Regions from separate parts of the Glutamicibacter bergerei genome, predicted to be linked through region 1. Evidence: riboswitches for the same ligand, from Rfam matches in the RefSeq annotation. Region 1 holds a riboswitch; the other holds the start of a gene.
The links. A riboswitch is a leader RNA that binds a small molecule or an ion and turns the genes downstream of it on or off. The one in region 1 is predicted to bind S-adenosylmethionine.

Region 1 (7,662 bases):
GCGGGAACCAGGAAGCCCATGGAGAGGCCACCGATCTTATATGCGACGGCTCCAAGGTAGGCCATGAGTCCTGCATCTGGCAGGTTGAACAGCGTGTTATCGGTCAAATACTTGTCTGCCACGTCGGTGATCGCGTAACCGCCGAGCAGGAAGCCCAATGCAATCAGCAAGCCGCCGCCGGCCACGAACGGAATCATGTAGGAAACACCGGTCAGCAGCGCGCGCTTGAGCTGTGCGCCGAAGCCTTGCTTGTCACTGGTCTGTTCCGATTCGGCCGATGCCGTAGCGGAAGGCACCCGGCGCGCTTGCGGATCGCTCGCTGCCGCGATGGCATCCTTGAGAAGTTTCTCAGGCTCGTCGATACCGCGTTTAACCGGAACCTGAATCAACGGCTTGCCGGCAAAACGTGCACGGTCACGCACATCAACGTCGACGGCGAAGATCACCGCGTCGGCAGCTTCAATAATTGCAGGATCCAACGCGGTGGAACCGGAAGAGCCCTGAGTTTCCACCGCAAAATCAATGCCAAGCTCTTCGGCGGTTTGTGCCAACGAGTCGGCTGCCATATAGGTGTGGGCAATGCCGGTGGGGCAGGCGGTGACCGCCACGATCTTGGAGACCCTTGCGCGTGAGGGGTCGGTGGTTGGTGCCGGCGCGGCTACCGGGGCGGCGGCAGGAACCGTTGGATTATCGGAGATAACCGCGGAGACTAACGCGACGATTTCACTGGCGCTGGTTGCCTCGCGAAGTGCTGCGGTGAAGGTCTTCTTCACCAACGCGCGAGCCAATTTGGAGAGCAGCTTCAAATGCTCTTTATCGGCGCCCTCTGGGGCAGCGATAAAGAAGATCAGATCTGCTGGACCATCTTTGGCCCCGAAATCTACCGGGGTAGCCAGTCGTGCCATGGCCAGGGTGGGGGTGGTGACGGCGGCCGAGCGACAGTGCGGAATCGCGATGCCGCCGGGTACTCCCGTGGCGGTTTTTGCTTCACGGGCCAATGCGTGTTCGGCGAGGGCCGATGCATCGGTAGCGCGGGAGGCCTTGGCCACCAGGTTCGCCAGGTGATTGATCACCTCGGTGGTTGAGGTGCCCAAGTGTGCGTCGAGGGTGACGAGCTGGGTGGTGATCAGGTCGCTCATTGCTATGATCCTTGCCTTGGGTTGAGTGAGACGACGGTGACGGCGTCCGCGGTGAGGTCAGATGGTGAGGGGATAGTCGAACCGGGGAGCGAAGTTGCCGCCGCCCCGTAGGCGATGGCTGACTTAAGACATTGTTCTGATGAGCCCTGAGAAATGGCTGCCAACAGGAATCCTGCCAGCGAAGAATCTCCAGCTCCCACGGTGCTCCGGGCGGCGATGGGTTCATGCCAGCCATGCCATGCCCCTTGGCTTGTGGCCAGCACCGCACCGTGGGCTCCGAGCGTTGCCAACACGGCACCGGTCCCGCGCTCAAGCAGAGCTTGGCAGGTCTCTGCGGTCAGCTGCGCGGAAGTTTCAAGCTGTTTTTCGCTGAGTCTGGCACCGACAAGATCTGCCAACTCCTCGGCGTTTGGCTTGATGAGGTCTGGGATGTGGTGTGCGGTGTGGGCGTAAAGCTGGCGCAACGGTTCTCCGGAGGTGTCCACTGCGATCTTCGGACATTTGGTGCCCAGCGAATCGCGAAGCGTGGCGGTGAGCTGCGCATAGAAGTCTGCAGGTACTCCTGGGGGCAGGGATCCGGCCATCACCAGCCAAGTGGCTTCGGCGCTTGCCTCAAGTACTAACGCACTCAATGCAGACACTGCCTCGGCGCTCAACGTCGGGCCTAACTCGTTGATTTTGGTGGTGGTGCCATCCGGGTCGGTCAAGGTGATGTTGGTGCGCAACGATTCATCGATGGGCAGTGAAGTGAAATTCAGTCCGTCACCACGTAGCGCGGCGATGAGCGGATCATTAGTTCCGCCGGGTAGCAGCGCGTGAGTCTTGGCTCCAGCCACGGAAAGCGCCCGGCTCACGTTTACTCCTTTGCCGGCGGCCTGAGTATGACTGGTTGCGGCGCGTTGGACAGCTCCGTGAGCCAGAGGCTCTTGTAATTCAATGGTCTTATCCAAGGCCGGGTTGCAGGTCAGTGTGATGATCATGCGACAACTACCTCCACTTCGGCCAGTTCCAAGGCAGCAGCGAGATCGTCTTGCGGTGCACTGTCGGTCACTAGGGTGTCTATGGCATCCAGGCGGGCGAAGCGAACCAGGGTTTCTTGGTCAAATTTTGAGCTGTCGGCGAGGAGCACAACACGGCGTGCGCTCGCGATCAAGGCAGTTTTAACGGCGGCTTCCAAGGGGTCAGGCGTGCTCAAGGCAAAATCGGCATGCAGGGCATTGGTTCCTATAAAAGCAATGTCGGCGCGATAGTTGGAGTATTCCTGCGCAGTGCGTGCACCACTGGTGGCACCGGTAATTCCGCGAACTCGTCCGCCAATCAGTTCCAAGGCAATCTCTGGGCTTTGCACCAGTGCCGTGGCGATGGGCAGTGCGTGGGTGATCACCACGAGTCCGGACCCTGCATTGGTTTTGACCATGCGTTCGGCGAGGAATTCTGTGGTGGTTCCGGCATCTAAGATGACCGAAGCGTCGGAGACCGGTAGCAGGCTGAGTGCACGTTGCGCGATACGCGCCTTGGCTTCGGCATGGATGGCGGTGCGTGCCATATAGCTTTCTTCGCGGGTGCTTGCCTCACTGATGGAGACCGCTCCACCATGTACACGACGCAAGAGATTTTCAGACTCTAGCTGGGCTAGATCACGGCGAACGGTCTCCGCAGTAATCTCAAAGCGTTCAGCCAGTTGCGCGACGGTTACTTTCCCCTCGGCGGCAAGCTGATCGGTGATTAGCCGATGTCTTTCCTCGGCAAACATCTACGCCTCCATAAAGTCATGACATGCAACACACGAATCTGTGTTTCCATGACTTTATGTCCGATTGTGTGGGGTCGTCAAGCGAATTTGTGAAGAACTTTTGGGTTTATCTGTTTTTGAGTGGGTTTTTTTACGTAAGATGGCGCTGAATGTGTAAAACGCTAGCGCCGAGTGTAGGCGGTTTTGCCGCCAAAATTCGTTCCCTCGAATAGTTCATTGACCGTCACCAAGGTGTAGTTTTCATGTTTGAGCCGCTTGACCAGTTCCGGCACTGCTTTGACCGAGCTGTCATGGATGTCGTGCATCAAGATGATCGACCCGGGGTGTGCCTGCGCCAACGCAAGATCTACGGTTTTCTTCGGATCATGATGCTGCCAATCTAAGGTGTCAACATCCCAGAGCACCATCGGTGTATTCACCAGTTGGTCAACGGCAGAATTATGAGCCCCATACGGCGGGCGTAAAGTATCCGGCGTCAATCCGGTCGCCTTGCGGATGGCCGATTCGGTTGCGGAGATTTCATTCTTGATTTCTTCTGCGGACAAACCGGTCAGACTTCGGTGGTCAAAAGTATGATTGCCCAGCTGGTGTCCCTCGTACGCCATGCGATTTACCGCGCCATGAAAATTGGCAACGTTCTGCCCGAGCATGTAGAAAGTTGCGGGGACGTTTTCCCTGGCCAACATGTCCAGTAATGATGCGGTGTACTTCCCTGGACCATCATCAAAGGTCAAGGCTACGCATTTGGTCTTTTCGCAATTAACGCGAGGTTGTGGTTTGAGCACCATCGCGGTGACAGGAGCCTGGACTGCAGGAACTGCACCGTAATCAGCAACCCGTGCGACCTGCATAGAGCCTTCGCTTCGGGTAGAGGATGTATTGGCAAAGAAACCTGCAACTGCATGGCCCGCCCGGGAGGCCTGTTGGGTTATTGGAGAACCGCAGCTGGTGAGGAAAAGGACACAGCAAAGTACGGAAATAACCGCGTTGACGCGGGAACGGGAAGGCATGTATTTACCATTTCGCCTTCACCGGCTGAAATCAATTCGACCATCCGATAGGCAGGAAAAATCGGCTGAATCGTTATGTAAAACGTGATTTCACACCCTAGCATCATGTGATGTTTCAGGCCGGGGGATTGGAATGGTGAGGATGCAAGCTCAAATGGCCGGAGCCTGTGGTGAGGTCACCATAGGCTCCGGCGAGAATGAAAAGATGCAGAACTTTATGCCAGTAGCTGGCGCTTAGAGGAGATCACTCCGGTGTTGAACCCGGCAAGACGCAATCCACCATGGAAGCGGGCATGCTCAATCTTGACGCAGCGGTCCATGACCACATTCATCCCGGCAGCCTCGGCGCGCGCGGCAACCTCCTCGTGCCACGAACCAAGCTGCAACCATAGGGTTTTCGCGCCCACGGCCAGCGCTTCATCTAGCACGGTGGGAAGGTCATCATGTTTACGGAAAACCTCGACCAGATCAGGGGTCTCCGGCAGATCAGCCAATGACTTGTAGACCGGCTGCCCGAGAATCTCGTCCAGCACGGGGTTGATGAAATATACCTTGTACTTCGAGGAAGACAAGAGATAAGTGGCAACAAAGTAGCTGGCGCGGGATGGCTTATTTGAGGCACCAACGATAGCAATAGACTTTGTTTCATGCAGAATATTCAGGCGCTCTGCGGCGCCAGGGCCCTGCCAAGTACGTTGCTGAGTGCTCATTAGTTTGCTCCCTTCGAAGCTGCTGGCACGGCGCAGGCAGCGCCGTCATAGGTGGGAGCCTCATCCAGCTTGGCTGCGATTTTCTGGGAAGCAGTCAGTGCCTGATCTAGATCCCAGAGAATATCTTCAACATCTTCCAAACCGACGGAGAGACGGATCAGATCTTCAGGAACTCCTGCGGCAACCATCTGTTCGGCGTTCAGTTGCTGGTGGGTGGTAGACCCAGGATGTAGTACCAAGGTGCGAGCATCACCAATATTGGCCAAGTGGCTTGCCAGCTGCAAAGCTTCGATGAACTTGGTGCCAGCCTCGCGTCCACCCTTTACTCCGAAACTGAAGACCGAACCAACGCCCATTGGCAGTAACTCGGCGGCACGGGCATATTGTGGGTGGGATTCGAGACCCGCGTAATTGACGTAGGTGACGCGGTCATCGGCTTCGAGCCACGCGGCGACCTGCTTCGCATTGGTCAGGTGGTTATCCATGCGCTGTGGCAGGGTTTCCAAGCCCTGCAACAACTGGAATGCAGACTGCGCAGGCAGGGAGGGGCCAAAGTCTCGTAGCTGTTCGCTACGCAATTTGGTCAGGAATCCGTATTCGCCGAAGTTATCCCACCAAGACACGTTGCCGTAGCTTGGTACGGGTTCAGTCATGGTGGGGAACTTGCCGTTGCCCCAGTTGAACGTGCCAGCCTCGATGACTACACCGCCCAAGGTGGTGCCGTGCCCTCCGATGAACTTGGTGGCTGAGTGGATCACGATGTCCGCGCCATGTTCAATGGGGCGCAACAGATACGGCGGGGTCAGCGTCGAGTCAACCACCAGCGGGATGTTGTGGCGGTGGGCGACCTCTGCCAGACCCTTGAGGTCAGCGATGTCGCCCGAAGGGTTTGCCACGATCTCGGTGTAAACGGCCTTGGTGTTCTCTTGGATTGCTGCTTCAAAATCTGCGGCGTCATTAGAATCGATGAAGGTAGTCTCGATCCCGAAACGGCGCAAGGACACGTCCAGCTGGGTGATGGTGCCTCCATAGAGTTTGGAGGAAGCAACAATGTGGTCCCCGGCCTGAGCCAGTGCCGCGAAGGTGACGAACTCAGCTGCCATGCCTGAGGCGGTAGCTACCGCACCGATGCCGCCTTCGAGTGACGCCATGCGCTCCTCGAAAGCTGCCACCGTGGGGTTACCAATGCGCGAATAAATGTTCCCGTACTTTTGCAGTGCGAAGAGATTAGCCGCGTCATCGGTGTCTTTAAAAACAAATGAAGTGCTCTGGTAGATCGGCACGGCGCGTGCGCCGTGCTCCGCGTCGGGTGTGCCGCCGGCGTGTAGAGCGCGGGTGCGAAATCCAAACTTGTGGTCAGCCATGGTGGCGTACGACTCCTTGTCGATTGATGCTTCGGCAGGAATCCCGGATCAATGTCGCTTAACCCCTGGAATTCAGTGGAAAGCAGCTCCATCGGTTCTGGCGGTAGCACCTAGTCCACCGGCTGTGGCAGGTTGCTGCGGCGTCATCAAACCAGATCTCTCGGCCGCTCGGGATGGTTAGTAACAGTCTGTCAATATGTCCTTGAATGACCCAACTATGAGTCCTAAAGTTTCGGTTCTTGAAGGAGGAATCCGATTCGGGCGTGGTTCAGGGGTTAGCTTATGCTCGAGCTATGGATACAGCGTTAGCTTTGGTCAGGCATGGGCAGACCGATTGGAACCTTGCCGGGCGCATGCAAGGACGTACCGATATCGATTTGAATGACACCGGTCGAGCGCAAGCGCGGGAGCTTGGTAGGGAACTGAACGGCCAGAATTGGGATCTGGTTGTCGCTTCTCCGCTGTCGCGGGCTCAAGAAACAGCCTTGCTGATCGCAGCAGAACTTGACGTTGAACATGCAGCGCCGGTGGCGGACGTGATTGAGCGAGGTTTTGGCCCACTTGAAGGCCGGATTATGGCTGAAGTCAGCGAAGCCGAAGCAGCGACGCTTGCTGCTGAGACTGAAGACAGAGAAACCGTCTTACACCGCATGCTTGGTGCCTTGTCTGTTTTAGTGCAGGAAAACCCTGGACGAAAGATCTTGGTCATTAGTCATGGAGCTGCCATGCGGATTGTGCGTGACGCGCTCGCCGGGGTACGTATCCACGACGGCGTGACTAACGGGGAGCTACTGAAAATTGATCTTGAGCGGATGCATGAACTGCGCGAAGAACTAGGCCTCGTCACCGCTCACTAAAATGCAACGACGTAAAAAGTTTTTGAAATAGTTAGCTCACGCACCTCACATAATGGCCACACGGTACGTTTACCTAGTGACAGCCGCCAACGAGGAGCCACATGAAGCAACCATTCGAACGGGTCGTGCAGACCCATGGGCTCAGTGTCCTGCGAGTGTGCCGCGCGCTACTCGATGAGCATCGCGCTCAAGATGCTTGGTCCGAAACCTTCCTCTCGGCGCTCAAGGCCTATCCGCAGTTAGACCAGGAAGCCAATGTGCAGGCCTGGCTGGTACGCATTGCCCACCGCAAAGCAATCGACGAACTGCGCAAGCATCGCCCCGAAACCGTGCAAGCCGAGGTCGAAAATGGCGACGGCGTCCATGCTTCAACTCCGGCACAGAACCTTGAAAATCTGGAACTTTGGCAAGTGGTCAAAACGCTGCCAGAAAAACAACGGCTAGTAATCGCCTACAGGTATCTTGGCGGATTAAGTTATGCGCAAATTGCCGAGGTGCTGTCGGGTACGCCGGAAGCCGCCCGGAGAGCTGCGGCCGACGGCATCAAAAACTTACGAAGCAAGCTGAATGAGGCACAAACCCCGGGAGCCAAAAGATGAATATTGACAAGGTGAATTCCGGCCCCACCACCGAGGAAACAACAATGCTGGCCCAACTGCATTCGCGTCTGGAAACAGAAGCTGATAAGTCACAGCTGACCGACATTTCCTACCGTGTGTTTGATACGCCGATTGGAAAACTGCTGCTGGCGAGCACCGAGGCCGGACTGGTCAGAGTTGCTTTTGAAAGCGAAGGCTATGACCATATCCTTGAAAGTCTTGCGACTAAG
Region 2 (7,662 bases), 970 kb from region 1:
GGCAAGGTCGCCCTGGCCAGTGCAGGCCACTCCTCGGTCGTGGCAGAAATGGCCGGGGTGGATCTTCCGATCCAGTCCCACCCGCTGCAGGCACTGGTCTCCGAACTCTTTGAACCGGTCCACCCCACGGTGGTCATGTCCAACCACATCCACGTCTACGTTTCCCAAGCACATAAGGGAGAACTGGTGATGGGTGCAGGCATCGACTCCTACAACGGCTACGGCCAGCGCGGCGCCTTCCACGTCATCGAAGAGCAGATGGCAGCGGCCGTGGAGCTCTTCCCGATCTTCGCCCGAGCCCACGTGCTGCGCACCTGGGGCGGCATCGTGGACACCACCATGGATGCTTCGCCGATTATTTCCAAGACCCCGGTAGAGAACCTCTACGTCAACTGCGGATGGGGGACCGGCGGATTTAAGGGCACCCCGGGCGCAGGCTGGACCTTCGCCCACACCATCGCCAACGACGAGCCGCACAAGCTGAACGCACCGTTCGCGCTGGAACGCTTCGAAACCGGCCACCTCATCGACGAACACGGCGCAGCAGCCGTGGCCCACTAAGAATAGGGGAACGAACTCATGATGCTGATTGACTGCCCAAACTGCGGGCCACGCAATGAAACAGAATTTAAGTTCGGGGGACAGGCGCACGTCGCTTACCCGGCGGACCCCCATGCGCTCAGCGATAAGGAATGGGCTCAGTTCCTGTTCTACCGCAAGAATCCCAAGGGCATCAACGCCGAACGGTGGGTTCACGCAATGGGCTGCCGCAAGTGGTTCAACGCCCTGCGAGACACCGTCACCTATGAATTCAAAGCCATTTACCGAGCCGGCGAAGAACGCCCGGCACTACAAAGCACCGACGGAGGCACCCGATGAGCAACACCGGTTCATACCGCTTGGACGCCGCGCAGGCTGCCGGCGCCCGAGTGAACTTCGAGGAAAAACTCGACGTCACCCTCAACGAACAGCCACTGGCAGCGCTACGTGGTGACAGCCTAGCTAGCGCCATGCTCGCCTCCGGCATCCGCCGGGTGGGGGACTCGCTCTATCTCAAGCGCCCACGTGGCATCTTTGCAGCCGGGGTGGAAGAGCCAAACGCGCTGGTCCACGTGAACGCCCGTCACGCCAAGGACGTCGGCGAATCGATGCTGGCAGCTCCCGTGGTCTCCGCGGTTAATGGGCTCAGCGCCCGCACACTGTCTGGCTTGGGCACCATGGATCCACGCAAGGACGAGGCCTACTACGACCACGTACATGTGCACACCGATGTGCTCGTTGTGGGCTCAGGCCCGGCCGGCCTAGCCGCAGCGCGCGAAGCATCACGTAGCGGAGCCCGAGTGATGCTGCTCGACGAGCGTCCCGAAGCCGGCGGCCGGCTACTTGATGCGGCACACGAGCAGATTGACGGCATGGATGCTCGGGAATGGGTTGCGCAGACCACCGCAGAATTAGCAGAGGCTGAAGAGACCACCCACCTGCAGCACACCACCGTGCTGGGCAGCTACGACGCGAACTACGTGATCGCCGTGCAACGCCGTACCGCGCACCTCGATGCGGCGCCGGAGGATGGTGTCTCTCGCGAACGCGTCTGGCATATCCGTGCCGGTCAGATCGTGCTGGCCACCGGGGCGCACGAACGCCCGATGGTCTTTGAGAACAACGACCGCCCGGGCATCATGCTCGCCGGTTCGGTGCGTTCCTACCTGAACCGTTACGGCGTCCGGGTTGGCCAGCAGATCTTGGTGGCCACCACCAATGATTCGGTATACCCGCTGGTTGCAGAGTTAGCCGCAAGTGGGTCTGTGGTTGCGGTCATCGATGCCCGTGAAAACGTCTCGGTGGCCGCCGCGGAAGCGGTTGGCGCCGGGGTACGAGTGATCACCGGATCGGTGGTTGTCGACACCGAGGCCGGGAGCAACGGCGAACTGTGCGCCGCCTGGGTGGCGAGCCTGGATGCGCAGAACAACATCGGCGAAGCCACGCGCTTCGAGGCCGATACCCTAGCGATCTCCGGCGGCTTCAACCCGGTGGTGCACCTGCACTCCCAGCGCCAGGGCAAACTGGTGTGGGACACCACCGTGCAGGCCTTCCTGCCCGATGCCGCCGTGGCCAATCAGCACCTCGCCGGTTCGCTTATCGGACGTTTTGACACCGCGGGCGCTCTATCAACCGGTGCCGCCGCTGGCGCCGCTGCTGCTAGTAAAGCCGGGTATGAAACCACCGCCCGTATTCCCGAGGCTGTTGAGGAGCCGCTGGGTGAAACCCGCCCGGTGTGGCTGATTGCCTCACGCTTCGGCGAAGACGCAGTGCACTACAAGAACCACTTCGTGGACCTACAACGCGATCAAACTGTCGCCGACGTGTTGCGTTCCACCGGGGCTGGCATGCGCTCGGTAGAACACGTGAAGCGTTACACCTCGATCTCCACCGCCAACGACCAGGGTAAAACTTCAGGAGTGGCAGCGATTGGCGTGATCGCCGCGGTTCTCGGTATTGAAAACCCTGCAGAAATCGGCACCACCACCTTCCGGGCCCCATATACTCCGGTGTCCTTCGTGGCGCTGGCTGGGCGTAACCGTGGTCAACTGTTGGATCCGGCTCGCATCACCGCGATGCACTCCTGGCATTTGGCCCATGGCGCCGAATTTGAGGATGTCGGTCAGTGGAAGCGCCCCTGGTACTACCCACAGGCGGGTGAAACCATGGACGAAGCGGTGTACCGTGAATGCGCCGCGGTGCGCGAATCGGTGGGCATGCTCGACGCCAGTACGTTGGGCAAAATTGAGATCCGTGGCACGGACGCAGCAGAATTCCTCAACCGCATCTACACCAACGGCTACACCAAGCTAAAAGTTGGCATGGGCCGCTACGGCGTCATGTGCAAGGCCGACGGCATGATCTTCGATGACGGGGTGACCCTGCGACTGGCCGAGGACCGTTTCTTGATGCACACCACCACCGGTGGCGCCGCAGATGTGCTGGACTGGATGGAAGAATGGGCGCAGACCGAATGGCCTGAGCTGGATGTCGTCTTCACATCGGTCACCGAGCAACTGGCCACCGTCGCGGTGGTTGGCCCGAAGTCCCGTGCGGTGATCGCTAAGCTGGCGCCGCAACTGGACGTCTCCAACGAGGCATTCAAATTCATGGCCTTTGAGGACACGCTCTTGGAGAACGGCACCCCTGCCCGGATCAGCCGGATTTCCTTCTCCGGCGAGCTGGCCTTCGAAATTGCGGTACCGAGCTGGTACGGGTTGCGCACCTGGGAAGCGGTATTCGACGCCGGCCAGGAGTACAACATCACCCCGTACGGCACCGAAACCATGCACGTGCTACGCGCCGAGAAGGGCTTCATCATCGTCGGGCAAGATACCGACGGCACGGTGACCCCCCAGGATGCAGGCATGGAATGGGTTGTTTCCAAGGTGAAAGATTTCGTGGGCAAGCGTTCCTTTAGCCGCGAAGATAACCAGCGCGAGGACCGTAAGCAGTTGGTCTCCGTGTTGCCGGTGGATAAGAGCCTGCGCCTTCCAGAAGGTGCTGCACTGGTCACTGCCGACGCATTAAGCGACAACGGGATCACCCCAATGGAAGGCTGGGTCACCAGCTCCTACAACTCCCCGGCACTGGGCCGCACCTTTGGCCTGGCGCTAATCAAGAACGGGCGCAATCGCATCGGCGAAGTGCTCAAAACCCCATACGGCGGCCAGCTGGTCGACGTGGTGGTTTCAGAAACCGTCCTCTACGATCCGGAAGGCAGCCGCCGAGATGGCTAAGCACAGTGTTATCGAATCAACCACCGAGCTACGCCGCTCACCGGCAGCGCACCTCGATCAGCTCATGGCCGCGGCCACCGTCACCGGGCAACGCGCCGTCGCATTACGCGAGATTGCTTTCTCCACCCAGATCTCGCTGCGTGCGGTTCCGGGGAGCGCCGGCCATCAAGCTCTGGCACAGGCTACCGGTGTGGGCTTGCCGCAACAGGTCGGTCAAGTGTCCGGAGACGTGTCAGGCACCGCGGTGCTCTGGTTGGGGCCGGACGAATTTTCGGTCTTCAACGCCGCCGGTGAAGATCTGAGCCCCACCTTGGAAGCTGCCTTGGCTGAGCATGAAGGCCAAGTCACCGACCTGTCGGCAAACCGTACGGTGCTCGAGCTCACCGGTCAGGCAGCATCCTTGGTGCTTCGCAAGAGTTGCCCGGCAGACCTGCATCCACGCAGTTTTGCGGTCAACCAGGCGATCACCACCACGCTGGCTAACGTGCCCATCCTGCTCTGGCGCACCACCGAAAATGGTTGGTACCTGATGCCACGCGCCTCATTCACCGAGCATGTGGTGCATTGGTTGGTCGACGCAATGAACGAGTTTGCTTCGGAACCGGTAATCTAGCCACAGAACGATCACCACCTACCAAGTTCGCTTGGGAGAATGGCTGCAACCGTTGGGTCGGTCCAAACTGGACCGACCCAATAGTTGCCTGCACTAGGTTTCAAAGACGAACCACGGAAGGACCTTGATGGGCGACCAGATCCGACACATACTGACGTTGCAGTGCCCAGAGGGCATGGGCATCGCACACGATGTCACCGGCTTTTTAGTAGAACACGAACGCACCATCGTTGAACTGAAACAGTATGACGATATGTCCTCCCAACGCCTCTTCATGCGTGTGGACTTCTCCGGGGATGACGTCCCTGGCCTGCTGGAAAAGATGCGCGAAGAATTTGCGCCAATCGCCGCCGAGCGCCAGATGGATTGGCAGCTTCGTGAGCGCGGACAACGCACCAAAGTGCTCATCATGGTCTCTAAATTTGAGCACTGCCTCAACGACCTGTTGCACCGTGCGCACACCGGCTCGCTGCCTATCGACATTGTTGGTGTGGTCTCTAACCACCCTGATCACCGTTCGCTGGTGGAATGGCACAAGGTCCCCTTCCACCACATCCCGGTCACCAAGGACACCAAGCCTGCCGCCGAAGCGAAGCTGGAAGAGATCATCGAGAGGACCGGCACCGAACTGGTGGTGCTCGCGCGCTATATGCAGATCTTCTCCGATAAGCTATCCACCAAGCTTTCGGGACGCACCATTAATATCCACCACTCCTTCCTGCCTTCCTTTAAAGGAGCCAAGCCGTACCACCAGGCCTGGGACCGCGGGGTGAAGACCGTGGGAGCTACGGCGCACTATGTGAACGCAGATCTCGATGAGGGGCCGATTATCGCCCAGCAGGTCCAAGAGGTGGACCACACCTACACCGCCGAGGACTTGGTGATCGCCGGGCGCGATACCGAGGCCAAGGCGCTGTCCAATGCGGTGAAGTGGCACTGTGAGGGACGGGTGTTCCTCTGGGGCAACCGCACCGTGGTGCTGCGCTAAATACTGTTCAAAATTTGATGCCCGGCGCCAAGTGCCGGGCATCAAGTGTTGGGGTTAACGCCCTACTTAGTTGTTACTGGCCGCGTGATTACTGGTCGCGGCCGGCGCTGAGGAAACACCTCAAGGCTCGGGTTGGACCGACCTTCTGAACCAGATATGGAAAGTCGGCCCACTGTTCGGGGATCAGCTGTTGGCTGTCAGAACCCCACAGCCCGCCATCGATATTTAGAGTGCGCAACCGGTCATGCAGCGCGAACTCAGCGGTCAGATCCGACGCAGCTCGCAAGGCGGTGTCCACTGCGTCCGGTAGCAGCGAAAGAATCAAGGCAAATAATTCGGGGTTCACCCCAACTTTTTCCCACCGCTGCGCATAGTCGCGCCAGAGCTCAGGACGCAATGCAGAGGTCCCGTGAAGCAGTCCGCGACTGACACTGTTCAAGCCCATAAACTGGGAAAACTTATTATCGTAGAGCCCCGCCGGAGTGTAGTTGTGCTCTAGTAGCACCGCGGTCCACCGGCGTTCCCAGGCCAGCCTAGAATTTTTGGCTGCCAGCTCGGTTTGTGGCAACCCATACGCGTCAATTAGCTCGGAATGAGACATGGTGGTTCCTTTCATCAACTTGTCCTCGGATATTCACCGCGGACCGGTTCTTCCCCTGGGGCACCCCACTGATGGAGGAGGGTTGCCGCGTAGTCAGCCAGGTACTTAGGACTACGGCTCTTGAACCTGATAAACAGCATAAACCAGTGCACCGACACTTTAGCTTGACCAATATTTGTCGCATACATAGAACTCTGCATTGACCTTCACCGGCATGAATGTTCGGCGTAGAATATGGCAAACGTAGACACAGGGCTCAACCTGGTTGCGTGTGCGTCATCCGGTGCCGTATTTTGCCCGGTGGTAGCCCTAGATCGTGGGGATCAAGGGCTTCGGGAATTTGCCGTCAAAGTCGTAATCCTATGATGGTGGCCCGGCAGTACGGGCAATTTGCGCGGTGTTCCAGACACAGCGCACGCTGTAAACAGGGGACAATCCAATGAACGGCATCAAGAAGTCCAGATTATTGACGCTTATCGCCGCCGGCATCGCCAGTGCCGGCCTTCTGTTGGCAGGCATGGCACCGGCCACGGCACTTGCACCAACCACGCGAAGCAATAGTACCGTGGTGATCAACTACGTAAATTTGGGTGATTCGTATTCTGCCGGCTTTGGCTCGGGATCTATTAAGCCCGGTCCCTTCGACGGTTGTCTGCAAACCACCGGCCCGTCACACGTAACCAATATCGATCAGTTACCTGGCGTCAAACTCACCGCCGATGCGGCCTGCACAGGCTTTAACACTGCACAGATTGCTCAGGTCGCGGCCGGGGTAGCTCCACAACTGGCGGAAGCAGATCTGGTTACCCTCACCTTGGGTGGAAATAATTTGCAGTGGGGTGAAACCGTCGCAGCCTGTGCCGGTGGGAGCACCGCAGAGAAATGCCAGGGGATGCTGAAACTCGGCTACGCGTCCATGCCGGCACTGCGTGCGGATGTGCGATCCACACTCAAACAGATCGATGCGGCCACCGGCGCAAAGATCCTCGTGCTGGGCTATCCGCGGTTGTTCACCAGTTCTCACGGCGACCAGCCATTGATCACGGCCAAGAACGCACGGGCACTGAATAAGTTAGGGGACACGCTTAATCGAACTATCAAGGCTGCCACCAAAGGCACGGATAGCTCCTTCGTTTCGGTGACCGGAGCGTTTATGAACCATGGGGTGGGTGCCACCCAATCCTGGATCAGTTTTAATCTGGCTAACCTTGAAGACCCGTTCAACTTGCACCCAACCACCACCGGTTATCTCAACGGGTACTACCCAGCGGTCAAGCGCCACATTAACCTGAAAAAATTGGCGCATCACGACCGGTATCAGCACAAGCATTCACACTCGCGGCATCATCACGGCTAACTTCGAGCGCGAGCATGTTTGGGTTCCGGATAACTTGCGGGACCCCAACAGCGTGCCTTCCAGCCGGTTTAGCCTAGGCCAGTAAGGGAGCTCAAGACGTTTCTAGAATGTTGCAGACAACGCAGAAACTCCCTGTCATAATGGGTTTAACGACGAAAATTAGTCGTGAGTGAAGCCGAAGATCAACTCGGCCTGATCAGTGGGAGTACAGATGACCGAGCGTATTTTACTCGTTGGTGTTGAGCCTGGACAGTCGCCTTCGGTGCTAGAAGCCGTCATTGGACTGGCAGCGCCCACGGACACAAAAATCATGTGCATTTACGT

Region 2: linked by a shared signal. The riboswitch ahead of ACX5K5_RS13415 (hypothetical protein) and the one ahead of ACX5K5_RS01290 (O-acetylhomoserine aminocarboxypropyltransferase/cysteine synthase family protein) in region 1 are both predicted to bind S-adenosylmethionine.

The regions. Positions count from the first base shown of each region.
Region 1 covers NZ_CM137131.1:264,354-272,015, forward strand. Annotated here, with positions in the region: gene ACX5K5_RS01265 (PTS fructose transporter subunit IIABC) at 1-1,139, opposite strand, end outside; gene ACX5K5_RS01270 (1-phosphofructokinase family hexose kinase) at 1,142-2,119, opposite strand; gene ACX5K5_RS01275 (DeoR/GlpR family DNA-binding transcription regulator) at 2,116-2,892, opposite strand; gene ACX5K5_RS01280 (polysaccharide deacetylase family protein) at 3,054-3,743, opposite strand; gene ACX5K5_RS01285 (CoA-binding protein) at 4,118-4,612, opposite strand; gene ACX5K5_RS01290 (O-acetylhomoserine aminocarboxypropyltransferase/cysteine synthase family protein) at 4,612-5,976, opposite strand; SAM riboswitch class I at 6,062-6,156, opposite strand; gene ACX5K5_RS01295 (histidine phosphatase family protein) at 6,216-6,833, shown strand; gene ACX5K5_RS01300 (RNA polymerase sigma factor) at 6,935-7,432, shown strand; gene ACX5K5_RS01305 (methylated-DNA--[protein]-cysteine S-methyltransferase) at 7,429-7,662, shown strand, end outside.
Region 2 covers NZ_CM137131.1:2,888,478-2,896,139, reverse strand. Annotated here, with positions in the region: gene ACX5K5_RS13440 (sarcosine oxidase subunit beta family protein) at 1-561, shown strand, start outside; gene ACX5K5_RS13435 (sarcosine oxidase subunit delta) at 580-879, shown strand; gene ACX5K5_RS13430 (sarcosine oxidase subunit alpha family protein) at 876-3,779, shown strand; gene soxG (sarcosine oxidase subunit gamma family protein) at 3,772-4,392, shown strand; gene purU (formyltetrahydrofolate deformylase) at 4,520-5,380, shown strand; gene ACX5K5_RS13415 (hypothetical protein) at 5,469-5,981, opposite strand; SAM riboswitch class IV at 5,992-6,107, opposite strand; gene ACX5K5_RS13410 (GDSL-type esterase/lipase family protein) at 6,421-7,338, shown strand; gene ACX5K5_RS13405 (universal stress protein) at 7,550-7,662, shown strand, end outside.